2 regions of the Actinomadura sp. 6N118 genome follow, and region 2 is predicted to be linked to the other one. Evidence: riboswitches for the same ligand, from Rfam matches in the RefSeq annotation. Region 2 holds a riboswitch; the other holds the start of a gene.
What was found. A riboswitch is a leader RNA that binds a small molecule or an ion and turns the genes downstream of it on or off. The one in region 2 is predicted to bind cobalamin.
Positions count from the first base shown of each region.

Region 1 (7,792 bases), on a different contig from region 2:
GCCCGCCATCCCCCATCAACCGACGCCGCCCCTCGTGCCGACCGGACGACACCGGCGAGCGAGTCCGCGGCGAGCTCGTCCAGCCGGACTGACTCGGCACCGAGATGACCCGCCAGCCTCTGCGCCAACCCGAGCCGTACCGGCCCCGACTCGCAGTCGACGACGACCGATGCCATGTCGGTCCGCATGCCCGCCAGCAGCCCCGCAACCGCCGCCGGGTCGGGCCCGTGGGTGGCGCGGCCGTCGGTCACGACCACGAGCAGCGGGCGGCGCGCCGGATCGCGCAGCCGCTCGACGCGCAGCACCTCCGCGGCGCGCAGGAGCCCGGCCGCCAAGGGGGTACGGCCGCCGGTCGCGAGCCGCTCCAGCCGCCGCGCGCCGGCCTCGACCGAGGACGTCGGCGGCAGCGCCAGCTCGGCGTCCGTCCCCCGGAACGTGATCAGCCCGACCTTGTCGCGCCGCTGGTAGGCGTCCAGCAACAGGCTCAGCACCGCGCCCTTGACCGCGCGCATCCGCTGCCGCGCCGCCATCGAGCCGCTCGCGTCCACGACGAAGAGCACCAGGTTGCCCTCGCGCCCCTCCCGTACCGCCTCACGCAGGTCGCCGGCGGTGACGACCAGCCCGGGGCCGCTGCGGCCACGCGCGTGCTGGTGCGGCGCGGCGGCGCGCAGGGTCGCGGCGAGGTGCAGGCCGCGCGATCCGGGCTGCGCGCCTGAGACGCGGCCGTACGGGCTCCGTGCCTTGGAACGGCGGCCGGGCGCACCCATGCCTGTCCCGGGAACGGTGAAGAGCCGGGGCTTGTACGCGGCGTCGGCGGGAGCGGGCTCACTCGGGGCCGCAGACGGTGCCGGTGCCTCTGACGGTGCCGGTGACTCCGACGGCGACGGTGCCGGAGCCTGTCCGTTCGGCTGCTGTTGCTCGTGCTCGCTTCCGGACGCCTGCGGCGGGACGGGACCGTCGCCGTCCTGAGGAGGAGGCCCATCGCCGGGCCCTCCTGGATCGTCATCCGGGGGCTCCGGCTCGCCGTGCTCGCCGTGCTCTTCGAGGACATCGTCGAGCTTCTGCCTGTCCAGGCCGGGGGCGTCGAACGGGTCGCGGCGGCGCCGATGCGGCAGGGCGAGACGCGCGGCCGTCCGTACGTCCTCGGAGGTGACCTCTGTCCGGTCGTGCCAGGCGGCCAGCGCGATCGCGGCGCGGGCGGTCACGAGGTCGGCGCGCAGGCCGTCCACCTCGAACGCGGCGCACACGGCGGTGATCTGACGGAGGGCGGCGTCGGTCAGCTCGACCCCCGCGAGCCTGCTCTGCGCGGCAGCGATCCGTCCGGCCAGCGCGGCCTCGGCCTCGGCCCAGCCCGCAGCGAAGCCCGCCGGGTCGTCCTCGAACCGCAACCGGCGCCGGACGACCTCGGCACGCTCATCGGGATCACGCGTGGCCGCCACCTCGACCGTCAGCCCGAACCGGTCGAGCAGTTGCGGCCGCAGCTCGCCCTCCTCCGGGTTCATGGTGCCGACGAGGAGGAACCGCGCCGCGTGCCGTACGGAGACGCCCTCGCGTTCGACGTACGACTCGCCCATCGCGGCGGCGTCGAGGAGCAGGTCGACGAGATGGTCGTGCAGCAGGTTGACCTCGTCGACGTAGAGCACGCCGCGATGCGCCGCTGCGAGGAGGCCGGGTTCGAAGGCCTTCACGCCCTCGGTCAGCGCCCGTTCGATGTCGAGGGAGCCGGTGAGCCGGTCCTCCGACGCGCCGACCGGCAGCTCCACCAGCCGCGCGGGCCTGCGCTCCGCCGGGTCGCCGGCGTGCGGGCCGTCGGGGCACTCCGGATCGGGATCGCCCGGGTCACAGGAGAAGCGGCAGCCCGGCACGACGCCGACCGGCGGCAGCAGCCCGGCCAGAGCGCGCACGATCGTGGACTTCGCGGTGCCCTTCTCGCCGCGCACCAGCACGCCGCCCACACCGGGCGACACCGCGTTGACGAGAAGGGCCAGTTTGAGATCGTCCATGCCGACGACGGCGGAGAACGGGTACCGGGCGCCGGCGTTCCCGCGGCGGCTCATCGGCACATCAGACAGAGCGGCATGCCACATCGTCCTTCCCTCGGGTGTCCACGCCCGTGGCGGTCTCATCCGACGGTCGGAGTCTCCTGGCTCCCGGATCAACATTCCCCCTCAGCCTTCCAGCGTTGCCGCCGTGGCGCGCGGAGAGGGAACTCCCCTGGTCACAGTTGCGGGACAGCCCCGGAATTGGCGCCGATCGAGTCGGCCCAGCCGCACCGGGTTCCTCCGCGTCCGTCGCAGGCAAGGATCGCACACCCTCGGGGACCGCCCAAGTCGCGGTGGGGTGACAGGCCTATTGGCGGTATGCCAATAACGTGCTCTACTGGTGTCATGCGACGAACCGGTGGACTCCCGTTCCGTCCAGGCGACGTCTCCTGGACGGTCATGCGCGAGCCGGTGCTCGGCCTCGGCGCCGCTCCGACCCTCCTCCTGCAGGTGACCCACCCGCTCGTGGCCGCGGGGGTCGAGCAGTACTCCGACTTCGAGAACGACCCGTTCGCCCGGCTGTGGCGGACGGCCGACATCATGCTCAAGCTCTCGTTCGCCGAGCCCGAGGTCTCCGCCCGCCAATCCGTCAAGCTGCGCCGCATGCACGAACGTGTCAGCGGCGTCTCGGACGAGGGTGTCCGCTACCGCGCCCTGGACCCCGACCTCCTGCTCTGGGTCTGGGCGACGCTGGTGCACAACGGGCTCGATCTCTACCAGCGCACGTTCGGACGGCTGCCGTCGGGCGAACGCGAACGCTTCTACCAGGAGCAGAAGCTGATCGCGTACGCGTGCGGGGTACCCGAAGGCCACTGCCCTGTCGTCTACGAAGACTTCCGCGCTTACTTCGACCGGGTCGTCCGGGAGGAACTGCGCCCGACCACCGTCTCGGCCAAGCTGCTCGACACCCGCCGCAGGCTGCCCATGCCCTGGCCGCTCGGCCCCGCGTACCTCCAGCTCAACCTGCTCGCCGCCGGAGCGCTCCTGCCACGCTCGCTGCGGCGTGAGCTGGGCATCCCGTGGAGCCGGTCACGGTCCCTCGCGTTCGCCTCGCTCGTCGAGGCCAACAAGACGGCGTCCAAGGTCGTGCCCGCGTCCGTACGGCACCGCCCCACCGACTATCTCGTGGCCCGGGAACGGCCTCTGCGGCTCTTCGGGCAAGGCCGGCGCCGGGCGGCATAGGCTGCCTGCGTGCCCTCTCCGTCTTCACGCCGTCCCTCCAGGGCGGGCTATCAGCGGCTTCCCAGGGATGAACGGCGCGACCAGATCCTCGGTGTGGCACGCCGGATGTTCACGGAAGTCCCGTACGCCGACGTCTCCACCGCCGCGATCGCACGCGAGGCAGGTGTCCAGCGCGGGCTGATCCACTACTACTTCGGCACGAAACGTGAGCTCTTCCTGGAGGTCGTGCGCGGGCTCACGGTCAGCTACGCCGGGCAGGCCCCGCCTGCCGACCCCACGCTGCCGCTGGAAGAGACGGTCGACCTGTGCGTCCACCTGTTCCTGGACGCAGCCGAGTCCAACGCCGACACCTGGCTCGCCGCTCTCGACGCGGAAGGCTTCGGCCAGGACCCGGAGCTCCGGCGCATCGTCAACAAGACCCGCGACGCCACCGTCGAGCACATGCTCACGTTGCTCCACGTCCCTGAACCGACCGACACCCTGCGCGCCGTCCTCCGCACGTACTCCGGGCTGGCCGAAGTCGCGACCCGGCAGTGGCTCCAGGAGAAGACGCTCAGCCGCGCCCAGGTCCACAAGTTGCTGGCCGGCTCGCTGCTCGTCCTCGTCAGAGAAATCGCACCCGCGGTAGAACGGGCCTGAGCCCGACCCACCGCCAGGCAGCGCCCGCCACAGCCGACACTCAGCCCAGCCAACGCCTAGCTCAGCCGACAACCGGCTGCCTCAGGCGACGCCCGGCTGGGGTGGGGCGTCGTCTGACGAAGTCGTCGGGCCCGACGGGCTCAGGAACGTGGCTGCGGCGGCGGGCACGGGGACCGCGAACCAGACCGCCTTGCCAGGGACCGGAGGACCCAGCCGGGAGAGGGTGTGGAGCACCCCCCAGCGGCCCTCGGACAGCTCACGGACGATGCTGAGGCCGCGGCCGCAGTCGCCGGACGTCCATGAATAGCCGGGCAGGCGCGCGTCGGCATGGCCGTCGAAGACGGCGCAGCGGACCTCGCGCACGGCCGGCGGGGACGCCGTGGTGGGAGCGATCCGGGCACCCGATCGTTCACCCAGATAGAGCCAGAGCTCGTGCGGCCCGTAATCGGCCGCGTGCTGATGCGCGTTGGTCACCAGCTCGCTCACCATCAGCTGGGCGTCACCGACCATGCCCCGGTCGACCCCGAAGGTGGTGAGCGCTTCGGCCAGCACCGACCGCGCGTATCCAGCACATCCAGGGCCACGTGGGAGCGCCCAGACCCATCCAGGGAGCTCCGTATCATCGTCCGTGAACTCAGGCGAAGCCTTCACGGGTCCTCCCGCGGTTACGTTCCGAATTGCGCGGCCACGTACTGCTCCGTTACTTTCCGTCCCCGAACGGTCACGTTTTCAGCGTCGCGTGAGATTCTCATCCCCGCAACTCTCTTCGCGAGATTGCTCTTACCGGCTTCCGCAATCACGTTGTACTGGACCGTCCGGATACGGGACTCTCACCTCTATGACCTACCGGCCCACGGTGCGCGGCCGCCGGCTTGCACGGGAGCTTCGCAGGATGCGGGACGAGCAGGGACTCACCCTGCAGGACGTGGCCGACCGGCTCGGCTGGTCGCGGGCCACGGTCTCGCGACTGGAAACGGGGCAGACCAGGCCACGGCACGGCGACATCGCCGACATCCTCGATCTGTACGGCGTGCCCAGCCCCGACCGCGACGCCTACATCAACCTCGCCAAGGAGGCCGGCCAGCGCGGCTGGTGGACCGCCTACGCGGACGTCTTCGCCGGCAGTTACGTGGCACTGGAGGACGAGGCGTCTCAGATCTGCTCGTGGGACGCCCAGCTCGTCCATGGTCTGCTGCAGACGGAGGACTATGCCCGCGCGGTCATCACCGCCGGCCGGATGCTCCCGAACAGTACCGAGATCGAACGCCGCATCGCCGCCCGCAAGGCCCGGCAGGCCCTCCTCAACCGCGCCAGCGCGCCGCGCCTCGACGTCATCCTGGACGAGGCGATCCTCTACCGCCCGATCGGCGGGCAGAGCGTCATGACAGCGCAGCTCGAATCGCTCGCCGAGTCGACCCGGCGCCCCCAGGTGACGATCCATGTGCTCCCGCGCAGCGCGGGCGAGCACGCCGGGCTGGACGGCCGTTTCACGATCCTGTCGTTCCCGGACCCCGCCGACCCTGATATCGCCTACGTAGAGGGCACTATGGGTGACGTTTATCTCGAAAGCGCGGAGGCAATAGCCCAACATAGGGCCAGATTCGACCGCGTCACCGCCCTGGCCCTCTCCCCGGAGGAGTCCGCACGCCTCCTCCACGAGGCAGCAAGGAGCGGCAGCACGTGAACCAGCAGCACGTGAACCAGGCGTCCACCGAACTCGCCAATGCCACCTGGCACAAGTCCTCTCACAGCGGAAGCGGCGACCAGTGTGTCGAGATCGCCGCGCTGTCCGGCGGCCGCCGGGCTGTCCGCGACTCCAAGGACCCCGAGGGTCCCGCGCTGGTCTTCTCGGCCACCGGATGGATCGCGTTCCGCAGCATGATCTCCTAGCCCGACCTCGAGTCCGACCACCGGCCCAATCACCTGTCCGCCAGGGTCACCCTTCCGGCGATACTAGAACGTGTTCTAGTATCGCCGGTGCGTTCCCGAATCCCGGAGGGTGACCCGTGACCGCAGAACTCAAGCTCGGCATCAACGTCGGCTACTGGCAGCGCGACCCCGACGACCAGACCGAGACCGTGCTGGCGGCCGAGCGGCTCGGGTACGACTCGGTCTTCACCGCGGAGGCGTACGGCTCGGATGCCTTCACCCCGCTGACCTGGTACGCCGCCCGTACTTCAAGGATCAAGCTGGGTACCGCCGTGGCGCAGATGTCGGCCCGCACGCCCGCCGCGACCGCGATGCACGCGCTGACCCTCGACGCCCTGTCCGGCGGCCGGGTGATCCTCGGGCTGGGCGCGTCCGGGCCGCAGGTGGTGGAGGGCTGGTACGGCGTGCCGTTCCCCAAGCCGCTCGCCCGCACCCGCGAGTACCTCGACATCGTCCGGCAGGTGTGGCGCCGTGAGGGCCCGGTGACGAACGAGGGCCCGCACTACCCGCTGCCCTACCCGGGTGGCGCGGGCCTCGGCAAGCCGCTCAAGTCGATCGTGCATCCCGTACGGCCGGAGATCCCCATCTATCTGGGCGCCGAGGGGCCGAAGAACATCGCGCTGGCCACCGCGAACACCCAGGGCTGGCTGCCGCTGTTCGTGGACCCCGAGCAGATCGACACGCTCTTCGGCGAATCGCTCGCGGGCCGTCCAGGCGGCTTCGAGATCGCCGCGACCGTCACCACCATCGTGACCGACGATCTCGACTCCGCCCTGGAGTTCGCCAAGATCCCGCTCGCGTTCTACATCGGCGGGATGGGAGCGCGCGACCACAACTTCCATCTCGACCTGATCGGCCGCCTCGGTTACGCCGAGCAGGCCAAGCGCGTGCAGGAGCTGTTCCTGGACGGCCGGCGGGACGAGGCGATCAAGGCCGTGCCGGCCGAGCTTGCCGACTCCATCTCGCTGCTCGGCCCGATCGGCCGCATCAAGGAACGCTTGCAACTGTGGCGCGGCAGTCCCGTCACGACCCTGCTCATCGCGGGCGTCCGGGACGAGCCGACGCTGCGCGAGATCCGCGACCTCGTGCACGCCTGACCCGGAGACCGGTCTCCCCGTACCCCCACTGAGTGCGTCAGAAGGGGTACGGGGCGATCTCGCTGCGCATCGTGACCCACTGTGTCTCGGTGAACGCCTCGATGTTGGCGTCCGGCCCACCGAAGCGGGATCCGTTGCCTGAGGCGGCGAGCCCGCCGAACGGCACGATCGGCTCGTCGTTCACCGTCTGGTCGTTGATGTGCACGAGGCCGGTCGGCACGGCGTCCGCCACGCGCATCGCCTCGCCGACGTCGCCGAGGATCCCCAGTGCCAGGCCGTACTCGCTGTCCGCCGCCAGCTCGATCGCGTCGTCGATCGTGCTGAACGGCACGACGGGCGCGACCGGGCCGAACACCTCCTGGGCGTACGCGGGCATGTCCGGCGTGACCTCTGCCAGGACGGTCGGCCGGTAGAACAGCCCCTCGTGCGTGCCGCCCGCCGCGAGCCGCGCGCCGGCCGCGACGGAGTCGCTGACAAACCGGTCGATCTGTGCGAGCTGCGACTGATCGATGATGGGGCCGAGCGCCACCTCATTGCGGGCCGGGTCGCCGACCGGCAGTTTGTCGGCCTTGTCGGCGAGCGCCGCCACGTACTCCTCGTGCAGGCTCTCGTGCACCAACTGGCGGCCGGTCGTCATGCAGATCTGGCCCTGGTGAAGGAACGAGCCCCACGCGCCGGCCGACACCGCCTTGGCGACGTCGGCGCCAGGCAGCACGATGAGCGCGCTGTTGCCGCCGAGCTCCAGATGGACGCGTTTGAGCAGCCGCCCGCACGCCTCGCCGATCCGGCGGCCCACCTTGGTCGATCCGGTGAACGAGACGACCCGTACCTCCGGTGCCGCGATGACGGCCTCGCCCACGTCCGCCCCGCCCGGCAGCACGTGCAGCAGCCCGGCGGGCAGGC
Region 1 is NZ_JBIRAZ010000012.1:32,983-40,774, reverse strand. It holds gene ACH34W_RS29110 (putative cobaltochelatase) at 1-2,057, opposite strand, end outside; cobalamin riboswitch at 2,137-2,283, opposite strand; gene ACH34W_RS29105 (oxygenase MpaB family protein) at 2,388-3,224, shown strand; gene ACH34W_RS29100 (TetR/AcrR family transcriptional regulator) at 3,234-3,863, shown strand; gene ACH34W_RS29095 (ATP-binding protein) at 3,945-4,415, opposite strand; gene ACH34W_RS29090 (helix-turn-helix domain-containing protein) at 4,702-5,547, shown strand; gene ACH34W_RS29085 (DUF397 domain-containing protein) at 5,544-5,753, shown strand; gene ACH34W_RS29080 (LLM class F420-dependent oxidoreductase) at 5,870-6,889, shown strand; gene ACH34W_RS29075 (benzaldehyde dehydrogenase) at 6,927-7,792, opposite strand, start outside.
Region 1: linked by a shared signal. The riboswitch ahead of ACH34W_RS29110 (putative cobaltochelatase) and the one ahead of ACH34W_RS26475 (ribonucleoside-diphosphate reductase subunit alpha) in region 2 are both predicted to bind cobalamin.

Region 2 (7,792 bases):
CCTGGGAGATCGCCGTCATCACCGCCGAGCGCCGCCCCGCCGCCGACCGTGCCGCCCTCCGCCAGGCCATGGCCGCCCTCCGCCTGGCCGAGCTACGTGAGGGCACCTGGCTGCGCCCCGCCAACCTGAGCCGCCCCCGGCCCGAGATCGTCGCCCAGCAGTGCACGTTCCTCGCCGGCCGGCCCGAGGACGACCTCACCGCCGTCCTCTGGGACCTCGACGACTGGACGGCCAAGGCGCACGCCCTGACCACCGCACTCGACGAAGCCGACAGCCTGGCCGACCGTTTCACGGTGGCCGCCGCCGTCCTCCGCCACCTGCTGAACGACCCGCTCCTCCCGGCCGAATTGCTCCCGGCCAGCTGGCCCGGCCCCGGCCTGCGCGCCCACTACGAACGCTTCGAAGTCGACTTCAACCGCCTTCTCACCGACCACGTCCTCGCCCCCTGACCAGTGTCAAAAGGTAATGACCAGCGTCAGAAGGTGATGACCTGGCGGACCGCCTCCGCGGTATGGAGGCGGTCGAAGCCCTCGTTGACCTCGTCCAGGGTCAGGCGGTGGGAGAGCAGGGCGTCTACCGGGAGCACCCCGGACCTGTACATGTCGATGAAACGCGGGATGTCGCGACGCGGGACCGAGGAGCCCAGGTAGCTGCCGCGCAGTGTCCTCTCCTCGGCCACCAGGCTGAGGGCCGGGAGGGTCAGGTTCTGGCCGGGGGCCGGGAGGCCGACGGTGACGGTGGTGCCGCCCGCGCGGGTCGCCGCGTACGACTGTTCCAGGACGGGGACGACGCCGGTGGTGTCGATGACCTTCTCGGCGCCGCCGCTGGTGATCTCGCGAACCTGCTCAACCGCGTTCGGGCCGCCCTCGACGGTGTGGGTCGCGCCGAGCCGCCGGGCGAGGTCGCGCTTGTGCGGAACGACGTCGATCGCGACGAGAGTGGCGGCGCCGGCGGCCTTGGCGGCGATCAACGCGGCCAGGCCGACACCGCCGAGACCGAAGACGGCGACGCTGTCGCCAGGAGTGATCCGTGCGCTGTAGAGCGCGGCGCCCGCGCCGGTGAGGACCGCGCAACCGAAGAGCGCGGCGGTCTCGAAGGGGAGGTCCCGATCGACCTTCACAGCGGAACGGGCGGACACGACGGTGTATTCGGAGAACGCCGAGACGCCGAGGTGGTGGTTGGGGCGGGTGCCGTCTGCGGCCTCGAACCGACGGGCGCCGCCGAGGAGCGTGCCCGCGCCGTTCGCCAGCGCACCCGGGCCGCAGAGTGCGGGACGCCCGCCCACGCAGCGTTCACAGTGCCCGCAGGCCGGGACGAACGCCAGCACGACGTGGTCGCCCGGCTCGAACTCGGTGCCCTCTCCAACCTCGACCACCTCGCCCGCCGCCTCATGGCCCAGCGCCATCGGCAGAGGGCGGAGCCGGGACCCGTTGATCACGGAGAGGTCGGAGTGGCAGAGCCCGGCTGCGCCCACTTTGATCAGAAGCTCGCCGGGGCCCGGCGGATCGAGGCGGAGGGCGGTGACCTGCAGCGGCCGGGACTCGGCGTACGGAACGGCGCGACCAGACTCGACCAGGACGGCGGCACGGGTGTCCGTCACCTGAACTCCAGTCATGCGATCACCAGCTTCTGCATCTCGGCGCGGACGGGGTCGACGATCTCCGCGGGACGGCGGTTCTCGCGTCCGACGAAGACATGCACGAAGTAGCCCTCCGCGATCAACGCCTCGTCGGAGCCGCGGTAGAGGCCCGCCTCCCAGCGGACGCTGGACCGGCCGAGCTTGCCGACCCGGAGCCCCAGCTCGATGGTGTCGGGGAAGGCGACCTCACCCTTGTAAACACAGTGCGACTCCACGCACAGGGCGATCCGGTCGCTGCGCAGCGGATCGAATCCCGCGGTCTTGATCATCCACTCGTTGATCGCGGTGTCCATCAGCGAATAGTGGACGGCGTTGTTGACGTGCCCGTAGACGTCGTTGTCCTTCCACCGTGTGGGGACGCTCTGCCAGTGCAAGTAGTCGCCGTTGTTCACGGCGGAGATTCTACGTACTCCCGGGTAACCCCAATAGGCGGCACCCCTGTGCTTCGATGTCGATCCATGAAGGGAATTCCACCGCAAGACCGCTCGCCGTATCCGCTGCCAGGCCAATTCGATGAGCCGCCCCAGGCACCGTTACGAGGCTCGGCGTTCACCCCGTCCGCCAGGGGCGTCAGGCGCCGGGGCCTTTCGAGGTTGCCGAAGGGGGCCAAGTGGGTCCTCGGCATCGTCTTCGCCGGTCCGTTCGTGACGATCGCCGTGGTCCTCGCCGTGATGTTGCTCGCCACCTTGGACAAGGCCGACCAGGCCAACAAAGCCTTGGACAAGCTGGAGCGGAAGCCGTCCCCGTTCACCTGGACCACGTTCTTCGAGGACGAGCGGCACTTCACGATGCGGATCAACGAGACCACCGAGACGTATGACCGGACCGGCGAAAAGGTGCTGGAGGGCAGCGCGGGCTGCCTGGCCGGGGCCCTCGACGCGGCGACGCGGGCGCTGCTGACCAAGCTCGGCTGCGACGGCCGCATCGAGGCCTCGTTCACCACGCCGAGCAAGGCCCAGGTGAGCGTGCACGTGCTGCGGCTCAAGGACAAGGCTGCGGCCGAGACAGCCGAGCAGCAACTCAAAGCCGCGGGCATGCGGTTCGTGACGGCGGCCTCGGTGCCCAAACGGATCGGCGCGCGGTACGGCAACGTCGGATCCGGCTCCCGGTACGCGGTCGTCACTACCGCGGTGTCCCCACGGCAGAAGGACGCGCAGCGCATCGCGAAGCGCGGCGGCGGGTTCATCCACGCCGAGACCACCGTCGTGGCGATCTGGGTCTAGCCGGAGTCCGTTCGGACAGCAGATTTGGTCAGTGGCGCTTGCCTCTTGGTCAGTGACGTTTGCTACTTCGTCAGTGGCGCTTGTTCGTTAGTGGCGCTTGCCTCGGAACTTGGCCAGCACGCTGCGCGCCTTCGCCTTGTTGCGGGGGTCCCGGGCCATCCGCTCGGCCCTCGCGCGGGCCTGCTGGCCCTGAGGACTTCGCATCCAAGCCTTGATCTTCGCCATGAGAGAAGCCACATCGTCCTCCTAGCAGTCCTGGAACCTGATCTACCCTCAGAAGGCCTCGTCGAACGCCACAATTCCCTCCACACCGATCTGGTACGCCGATACCCGGCGTTCGAAGAAGTTCGACAGCTCCTGCACGTCCTGCAGTTCCATGAACGCGAACGGGTTGGCCGTCCCATACCGCGCGGGCATGCCGAGCCGGGCCAGCCGCTGATCGGCGACGTACTCCAGATAAGCGCGCATGTCCGTCGCCCCCATGCCCGGCAGGCCGTCGCCGCACAGGTCGTACGCGAACGCCATCTCGGCCTCGACGGCCTCCTCCAGCATCCGCGTGACCTGCTCGTTCAGCTGGGTGTCGAAGAGGCCCGGCTCCTCCGCCCGCACAGTGTCGACGACCGAGAACGCGAACTCCATGTGCATCGATTCGTCCCGGAAGACCCAGTTGGTGCCGGAGGCCAGCCCGTTGAGCAGCCCGCGCGACCGGAGCCAGTAGACGTAGGCGAACGCGCCGTAGAAGAACAGCCCCTCGATGCACGCCGCGAAACAGATCAGGTTGAGCAGGAAGGCTCGCCGGTCGTCGGCCGTGCGCAGCTCGTCCAGCTTGCCGATCGAGTCGATCCAGCGGAAGCAGAACTCCGCTTTGGCCCGGATCGAGGGGATGTGCTCGATGGCGGCGAACGCCTTGACGCGTTCGTCGTGATCAGGCAGGTAGGTGTCGAGCAACGTCAGGTAGAACTGGACGTGCACGGCCTCCTCGAACAGCTGCCGCGACAGATAGAGCCGCGCCTCGGGCGCGTTCACGTGCTTGTAGAGGTTGAGCACGAGGTTGTTGGCCACGATCGAGTCACCGGTCGCGAAGAACGCGACCAGCCGGTTGACGAGATGCAGCTCAGCCGGTGTCAGCCGGGCCAGATCGGCGAGGTCAGTGGCGAGATCGACCTCCTCCACCGTCCAGGTGTTGCGGATCGCGGCCCGATAGCGCTCGTAGAAGTCGGGGTAACGCATGGGCCGCAGCGTCAGGTCCATACCGGGATCGAGCAGCATGCTGTGTTCTCCGGTTCGCCCACTCACTGGCAGGCCTCGCAAGCTTCGGGATTTTCGAGAGAGCACACGACCGCCTCGGTCGCGGAGATGGTGGTCTGCGTGATCCGGGTGGCCGGACGTGAACGCAGGTAGTAGGTGGTCTTGAGGCCCGCACGCCACGCGTAGGCGTACATCGAGGACAGCTTCCCGATGGTCGGCGTCTCCATGAAGAGGTTCAGCGACTGGCTCTGGTCGATGTAGGGGGTACGGGCCGCGGCCAGGTCGATCAGCGCCTTCTGGGGCAGCTCCCACGCGGTGCGGTAGAGCTCGCGGTAGGACGCGGGCAGGTCAACGAGGCCCTGGACGGAGCCGTTGGCCTGCTTGACGGCGTCGCGCACGGCGGGCGTCCACAGACCCAGCTTCTTGAGGTCCGCGACCAGGTAGTTGTTGATCTGCAGGAACTCGCCGGACAGCGTCTCGCGCTTGAAGAGGTTGGAGACCTGCGGTTCGACGCACTCGTAGCAGCCCGCGATGGACGCGATCGTGGCGGTCGGCGCGATCGCGATCAGCAGCGAGTTGCGCAGTCCCGTCTCGGCGATCCGTGCGCGCAGCGCCTCCCATTCGGCCCTGCGGCGCGGTGTCGCATCGGGGAAGTGGTCGACGTGCAGCTGACCACGTGCCGTGCGCGTCCGGTCGTACGCGGGGAGCGGCCCATGCTCGGCGGCCAGGTCGGCGGACGCGCCGTACGCGGCCAGGGCGATCTCCTCAGCGATCGACGTGGACAGCTCGCGCGCCTCGGCCGAGTCGAACGGCAGCCGCAGCTTGAAGAAGACGTCGGCGAGGCCCATCACGCCGAGCCCGACCGGACGCCACTTGCGGTTGGCGCCCGCCGCCTCGTCCGTCGGGTAGAAGCCGCGGTCGATCGTCCGGTCGAGGAAGCGCACGGCGGTACGGACGGTCGCGCGGAGCCGCTCCCAGTCCACGCCGTCAGGCCCGGCGTGTGCGGCCAGATTGATCGAGCCGAGATTGCACACGGCGGTCTCGCCGTCGCTGGTGACCTCGATGATCTCGGTGCAGAGATTGGACAGGTGGACCACATTGCCGGGCTCGGCGGTCTGGTTGCAGGCGCGGTTGGCGGCGTCCTTGAACGTCATCCAGCCGTTCCCGGTCTCGGCGAGCGTCCGGATCATCCGGCCGTAGAGGCGCCGTGCCGGGACCTTCCGTACGAACCGTCCCGCGGCCTCGGCGGCCCGGTAGGCGGTGTCGAACTCCGCGCCCCACAGGTCGGCGAGCTCGGGCACCTCCTTGGGGTCGAACAGCGACCAGTCCGCGTCCGCCTCGACCCGGCGCATGAACTCATCGGGGATCCAGTTGGCGAGGTTGAGGTTGTGGGTGCGGCGGGCCTCCTCGCCGGTGTTGTCGCGCAGCTCCAGGAACTCCTCGACGTCGGCGTGCCACGGCTCCAGATAGACACAGGCCGCGCCCTTGCGCCGGCCGCCCTGGTTGACCGCGGCGACCGACGAGTCGAGCGTGCGCAACCACGGCACGATGCCGTTCGAGTGACCGTTGGTGCCACGGATCAGCGAGCCGCGCGACCGCACCTTCGTCCACGAGATGCCGATGCCGCCCGCGTACTTGCTGAGCCGCGCCACCTGCGCGTACCGCTCGTAGATCGACTCCAGCTCGTCGCGCGGCGAGTCGAGCAGGAAGCAGGACGACAGCTGGGAGCGGCGCGCGCCCGAGTTGAAGAGCGTCGGCGAGCTCGGCAGATAGGACAACGTGCTGAGCAGGCCGTACAGCTCGGCGGCCTCCTCGACGGTGTCGGACAACCCGCAGGCCACGCGCAGAAGGAAGTGCTGCGGCCGCTCCAGCACGCGCCGCGAACGCGGGTGCCGCAGCAGATACCGGTCGTACAGCGTGCGCAACCCGAAGTATTCGAAACGATCGTCCGCGGACTCGTCGATCAGGGCGTTCAACGCCTCGGCGTGCACGGCGACGAACTCGGCGGTCGCGTCGTTCAGCAGGCCCTCGGAGTGGGAGGCCGCCACGGAGCCCGCGAACGACCGCACGCCCTCGTCTGCGGCCTCGTCGGCGATCAGTGTGCTCAACAGCCGCGCCGCCACCTTGGAGTACGCGGGTTCGACGGCCACCAGCGCGGCGGCCTCGCCGATCGCCAGCTCCCGCAACCCAGCGGCGCCGAGGTCGTCACCGGCCCGGATGGCGATCAGAACACGCTGCGGATCGGTGTCGGGCAAGCCCGCACACGCGCGGACCACCTCCGCGTCGATGCCGATACGCGGCGGAGCGATCAGTTCCTGTGTCACGTGCTCTCTTCCCTCGCGAGCTCGCCTCGTCAAGGGCGCACGCGAACAAGAGCACGGCTGACCGCCGCAACCTGTCCAGCGACCCTCCCACGAGGCCATGGACCAACAGTTCATGCAGGCAGGTCTTCGGACTCGCGGGCAACACACCTGATGAGGTGCGGCCTAGTGGCCGTCGCTTCCCGGCCCGTCTCGACGGGCCAGTGCTTGATGACGGCGGTCGTTCCCGCTCACCGCTGCGGGGCAGTCCCGGATTTTCACCGGGTTCCCTCTTACGACGCCCCCGCCGACAGGGTGGCCTGCCGCGAGATCACGGGGACTCGGCGTGATCTCGCCGCAGTCCACCCCCGACGGCGGGGGCGAACCAGCACGGGCAAGACCCTACATCTTGGTCGTGACCAAAGCCGACACCCAACATGTTGGGCGTGTCACAGGACGCCGCACCCTGAACCCGGAGGGGGCATGGAGATCACCGGGGAGAGATGGCACGATGGGCCCGCAATGTCGCCACGCCCGTTCTTCCGCCTCGGCAGGGCGGTGGTCTTCACCACCGTCTGCCTGACGCTGGCCACGATCGGGCACTCCCTGACGTCTCCGGCCGAGGTGCCGGCCTGGGCGATCATCGTGGGGTTCGCCGGGTTGCTGGTGGTGGCGGGCGCGCTCGCCGGGCACGAGCGTTCGCTGGCGACCATCACGGGGGGCCTGCTGGGCGGGCAGTTCGTGCTGCACAGCCTGTTCGCGAACGCGTCGGCGCCGGTCGAGCACCACGTCCAGACGGGCATGGCCGCGTCCGAACCGGCACACGGCTCCGGGCTGGGCATGACGCTGGCGCACGTGGTCGCCGCCGTGATCTCGGCCTGGTGGCTGCGGCGCGGTGAACGGACCGCGTGGGCGCTGACCCGGCGGATCGCGGCGCAGGTCGGACGGCCCGTCCGCGATCTGTTCGCCGTTCTCCTCGCCGCCGCTGAACCCGTGGCGCCACCCGTGCGTACCCCTGTGCGACGGGCGCCGGTCCCCATCGGCCCTACCGGTCGCGTGCTGCGGCACGAGGTCGTACGCCGCGGTCCACCGCACCGTTCGAGGGCGCTCGCGCACAGCTGAGCGCCGTACGTCACCGGACGCCGCCCCCGGCACTCCGGCTTCTCCTCGTACCCGCTCGAACGGAGCTCTTCCGCATGTCCATATCGCTGCACGCCCGCAAGGGCGCCGCCGTCACCGGCCTCGCCCTCGTCTCGGTCCTCGGTCTTGCCACCGCCGCGTCCGCCCACGTCACGGTCAACCCCCGCGAGGCCGAGCAGGGCGGATACGTCAAGGTCGCCTTCCGCGTACCGAACGAACGGGACAACGCGGGCACGACCAAG
Region 2 is NZ_JBIRAZ010000010.1:223,120-230,911, forward strand. It holds gene ACH34W_RS26445 (PaaX family transcriptional regulator C-terminal domain-containing protein) at 1-449, shown strand, start outside; gene ACH34W_RS26450 (zinc-dependent alcohol dehydrogenase family protein) at 476-1,600, opposite strand; gene ACH34W_RS26455 (acyl-CoA thioesterase) at 1,612-2,031, opposite strand; gene ACH34W_RS26460 (hypothetical protein) at 2,233-2,862, shown strand; gene ACH34W_RS26465 (hypothetical protein) at 2,950-3,099, opposite strand; gene ACH34W_RS26470 (ribonucleotide-diphosphate reductase subunit beta) at 3,136-4,131, opposite strand; gene ACH34W_RS26475 (ribonucleoside-diphosphate reductase subunit alpha) at 4,155-6,434, opposite strand; cobalamin riboswitch at 6,534-6,749, opposite strand; gene ACH34W_RS26480 (MFS transporter) at 6,894-7,532, shown strand; gene ACH34W_RS26485 (YcnI family protein) at 7,607-7,792, shown strand, end outside.